DNA from 2 places in the Streptomyces sp. NPDC046881 genome. Region 2 is predicted to be linked to the other one. Evidence: predicted binding sites of a transcription regulator. Region 2 holds the regulator's gene; the other holds the start of a gene.
The links. Region 2 encodes HrcA, which represses chaperone genes, less so after heat shock. Its sites were predicted from a motif close to TTNGCACTCNGNNNNNCNGAGTGCNAA; they were not measured.
Positions count from the first base shown of each region.

Region 1 (2,397 bases), on a different contig from region 2:
CGAGGGCTACGCCGTGGCCCGCCTGGAGGACTACCTGTGAGGCGCCTGCGGGGCCCGGCCGCGGTCCTCGCCCCGGCCCTGCTCCTGGCGGGCTGCGCCCAGTCCGTCGACCCCATCGAACGCCTCGGCAAGAAGGCCGCCGAAGGGGTGCGCCCGCACACCACCGCGCCCGGCCCCCGCTACCGGTACTGGGGCCTGGCCCGGCCGCTCGCCCGTTCCCCGGTGCCCCCGGCCCGCCCGCTCGCCGAGCACCCGGGGGTCCCCGCCCTGCCCCCGGTGGCCGACCACGTCCGCACCCGCGACCCGGTCGTCTTCCTCACCTACGACGACGGCGCCGAACGCGACCCCCGCTTCGTCGACATGGTCCGCGACCTCCGGCTCCCGGTCACCCTGTTCCTCACCGACAGCGTCGCCGCCCCCGGCTACGGCCACTTCGCCCGCCTGCGCGCGCTCGGCGCCGGCATCGAGAACCACACCGTCGACCACCGCGCGCCGGCCGGACTGCCGTACGCCGGCCAGCGCGCCGAGATCTGCGGCCAGCAGGACCGTCTGCGCACCCGCCTCGGCGTCACCCCGCGCCTCTTCCGCCCGCCCTACGGCTCCTACGACCGCACCACCCGGCGCGCGGCCGCCGGCTGCGGCATCTCCGCGCTCGTCCTGTGGCGCGCCGCCCTGACCCCGGCCGGCCTCGCCTACACCCACGGTCCCCGGCACCTGCGCCCCGGCGACATCGTCCTGGTCGGCCCGGACGAGTCGACGGGCCCCTCGCTGCGGGAACGCACGGTCCAGGTGGTGCGCACGGCCCAGGAGAGGGGGCTGACGGTGGGACGCCTGGAGGACTACCTCTGAAGCCCGGCCCGGCACACGGGACCCCGGAGCACTCGCGCGGGGTGTTCGCGGCCGACGCGCCGCACGGCAATTGGCACTCCGCTTGACCGAGTGCTAATCCCGGTCATAGTCTCGGGTCTGGCACTCCCCCCTGGAGAGTGCCAGATAAACGCGACGGGCAGGTCCGGCACCCGCGACGACGGATCGACCTGGTCGCCACCTCAGACAGTTAACCCCGTGAGATCTCCGAAGGGGGAGGTCGGATCGTGACGACCGCCAGCTCCAAGGTTGCCATCAAGCCGCTCGAGGACCGCATCGTGGTCCAGCCGCTGGACGCCGAGCAGACCACGGCCTCTGGCCTGGTCATCCCGGACACCGCGAAGGAGAAGCCCCAGGAGGGCGCCGTCCTCGCCGTGGGCCCGGGCCGGTTCGAGAACGGCGAGCGTCTGCCGCTCGACGTCAAGGTCGGCGACGTCGTCCTCTACAGCAAGTACGGCGGCACCGAGGTGAAGTACAACGGCGACGAGTACCTCGTCCTCTCGGCTCGCGACGTGCTCGCGATCATCGAGAAGTAATTCACCTCAAGCGACTCTCTGCTTGAAGCTGCGCCCCTGGCCCCCCGCGATCGATATGAAGCCGGGCGCCCGGGGCGCGGCGTTTTCACCCACAGATTTCCGAGAGGGCTCCCGCTGCCATGGCGAAGATCCTGAAGTTCGACGAGGACGCCCGTCGCGCCCTTGAGCGCGGCGTCAACAAGCTTGCCGACACCGTCAAGGTGACGATCGGCCCCCGCGGCCGCAACGTCGTCATCGACAAGAAGTTCGGCGCCCCGACCATCACCAACGACGGTGTCACGATCGCCCGCGAGGTCGAGATCGAGGACCCGTACGAGAACCTCGGCGCCCAGCTGGTGAAGGAGGTGGCGACCAAGACCAACGACATCGCTGGTGACGGCACCACCACCGCCACGGTCCTCGCCCAGGCGCTGGTCCGCGAGGGTCTGAAGAACGTCGCCGCCGGTGCCTCCCCGGCCGCCCTGAAGAAGGGCATCGACGCCGCCGTCAAGGCCGTCTCCGACGACCTGCTGGCCTCGGCCCGCCCGATCGACGAGAAGTCCGACATCGCCGCCGTCGCCGCGCTGTCCGCCCAGGACCAGCAGGTCGGCGAGCTGATCGCCGAGGCGATGGACAAGGTCGGCAAGGACGGTGTCATCACCGTCGAGGAGTCCAACACCTTCGGTCTGGAGCTGGACTTCACCGAGGGCATGGCCTTCGACAAGGGCTACCTGTCGCCGTACTTCGTGACGGACCAGGAGCGCATGGAGGCCGTCCTGGAGGACCCGTACATCCTCATCCACCAGGGCAAGATCTCCGCCATCGCCGACCTGCTGCCGCTGCTGGAGAAGGTCATCCAGGCCGGCTCCTCCAAGCCGCTGCTGATCATCGCCGAGGACCTCGAGGGCGAGGCCCTGTCGACCCTGGTCGTCAACAAGATCCGCGGCACCTTCAACGCCGTCGCGGTGAAGGCCCCCGGCTTCGGCGACCGCCGCAAGGCGATGCTGCAGGACAT
Region 1 is NZ_JBEYXJ010000008.1:71,032-73,428, forward strand. Features, by position in the region: gene ABZ923_RS06695 (polysaccharide deacetylase family protein) at 1-40, shown strand, start outside; gene ABZ923_RS06700 (polysaccharide deacetylase family protein) at 37-849, shown strand; gene groES (co-chaperone GroES) at 1,095-1,403, shown strand; gene groL (chaperonin GroEL) at 1,523-2,397, shown strand, end outside.
Region 1: the regulator HrcA is predicted to act here: its motif matches at 920-946, upstream of groES (co-chaperone GroES).

Region 2 (2,397 bases):
TCCGCCACCGGCAGCCCGTTCCTGACCGCGTCCAGGCGCAGCTCCTCGCGGTCGTACGCCAGCGCCGCGTCCAGGCCCACCGCCGCGAACACCTCCGCCCCGGCGAACACGGACGCGCCGAACACGTGGTCGAAGTGGGGGTGGGTGAGCGCGAGATGGGTCACACGGCCGCCCGCCAGCTCCTCGGCCGCCGCGCGCAGCCGGGCCCCCTCCGCCAGGCTCGACCCGGCGTCCACGAGGAGCGCCGTACCCTCCCCGAGGACCAGCCCCGCCGTGCAGTCCCAGCCGGGCAGCCGGCACCGCCCCACCCCGGCGGTCAGCCGTTCCCACCCCAGCTCTTCCCAAGTCACGGTCATAGCGGCGACGCTAGCGGTACGACCCCGTACCGGGGCCCGACCTTGCCCAGTGTGTACCCGACAGCCGTACACTGGGCCGGGGAACGTTGGCACTCGCATGCGAAGAGTGCCAGGCCGACGACCCGAAGGGACGAGGGGACGACATGCTGGAGGTGCGCGCGAATGCTGAGTGAACGCAGGCTTCAGGTACTGCGCGCCATCGTCCAGGACTATGTCGGCACCGAGGAGCCGGTCGGGTCGAAGGCCCTGACCGAGCGGCACAACCTCGGGGTCTCCCCGGCGACCGTCCGCAACGACATGGCGGCCCTGGAGGACGAGGGGTACATCGCCCAGCCGCACACCAGCGCGGGGCGGATCCCCACGGACAAGGGCTACCGGCTGTTCGTGGACAAGCTGGCGGGCGTGAAGCCGATGAGCGCGCCCGAGCGGCGGGCCATCCAGAACTTCCTGGAGGGCGCCGTCGACCTGGACGACGTCGTGGCGCGCACGGTGCGGCTGCTGGCGCAGCTGACCCGGCAGGTCGCCGTGGTCCAGTACCCGTCGCTGACCCGGTCCACCGTCCGGCACGTGGAGCTGCTCTCGCTGGCTCCCGCGCGCGTGATGCTCGTGCTGATCACGGACACCGGACGGGTCGAGCAGCGTATGGTCGACTGCCCGGCGCCGTTCGGCGAGTCCTCGCTCGCGGACCTCAGGGCGCGGCTCAACAGCCGGGTCGCGGGCCGCCGGTTCACCGATGTGCCGAAGCTGGTCGAGGACCTGCCGGAGGCCTTCGAGCCGGAGGACCGCGGTACGGTCTCCACGGTGCTCTCCACTCTGCTGGAGACACTGGTGGAGGAGAACGAGGAGCGGCTGATGATCGGCGGTACCGCCAATCTCACCCGCTTCGGACATGACTTCCCCCTCACGATCCGGCCCGTCCTGGAGGCCCTGGAGGAGCAGGTCGTGCTCCTCAAGCTCCTGGGCGAGGCGAAGGAACCGGGCGTGACCGTGCGTATCGGTCACGAGAACGCCCACGAGGGACTCAACTCCACCTCCGTCGTGTCGGTCGGCTACGGTTCGGGCGGCGAGGCGGTTGCCAAGCTCGGCGTGGTCGGACCGACCCGCATGGACTACCCGGGAACGATGGGAGCGGTACGCGCAGTGGCACGGTACGTCGGACAGATCCTGGCGGAGTCGTAAGTGGCCACGGACTACTACGCCGTTCTCGGCGTGCGCCGCGACGCGTCGCAGGATGAGATCAAGAAGGCGTTCCGTCGGCTCGCGCGCGAGCTGCACCCGGACGTCAACCCCGATCCGAAGACCCAGGAGCGGTTCAAGGAGATCAACGCCGCTTACGAGGTGCTGTCGGACCCGCAGAAGAAGCAGGTCTACGACCTCGGCGGCGACCCGCTCTCCCAGTCGGGCGGCGCGGGCGCGGGCGGCTTCGGCGCCGGCGGCTTCGGCAACTTCTCCGACATCATGGACGCGTTCTTCGGCACGGCGTCGCAGCGCGGGCCGCGCTCGCGCACCCGGCGCGGCCAGGACGCGATGATCCGGATCGAGGTCGAGCTGGACGAGGCGGCCTTCGGGACGACCAAGGACATCCAGGTCGACACCGCGGTCGTCTGCAACACCTGCAACGGTGAGGGCGCGGCCCCGGGCACGTCCGCGCAGACGTGTGACATGTGCCGCGGCCGCGGTGAGGTCTCCCAGGTCACCCGGTCCTTCCTGGGCCAGGTCATGACCTCGCGTCCCTGCCCCCAGTGCCAGGGCTTCGGCACGGTCGTGCCGACCCCGTGCCCGGAGTGCGCCGGCGACGGCCGGGTCCGCTCCCGCCGCACGCTCACCGTGAAGATCCCGGCCGGTGTGGACAACGGCACGCGGATCCAGCTCGCCGGCGAGGGCGAGGTCGGCCCCGGCGGCGGTCCGGCCGGCGACCTGTACGTCGAGATCCACGAGCTGCCGCACCCGATGTTCCAGCGGCGCGGCGACGACCTGCACTGCACGGTCACGATCCCGATGACGGCGGCGGCCCTCGGTACGAAGGTGCCGCTGGAGACGC
Region 2 is NZ_JBEYXJ010000039.1:42,728-45,124, reverse strand. Features, by position in the region: gene ABZ923_RS20195 (MBL fold metallo-hydrolase) at 1-356, opposite strand, end outside; gene hrcA (heat-inducible transcriptional repressor HrcA) at 519-1,535, shown strand; gene dnaJ (molecular chaperone DnaJ) at 1,536-2,397, shown strand, end outside.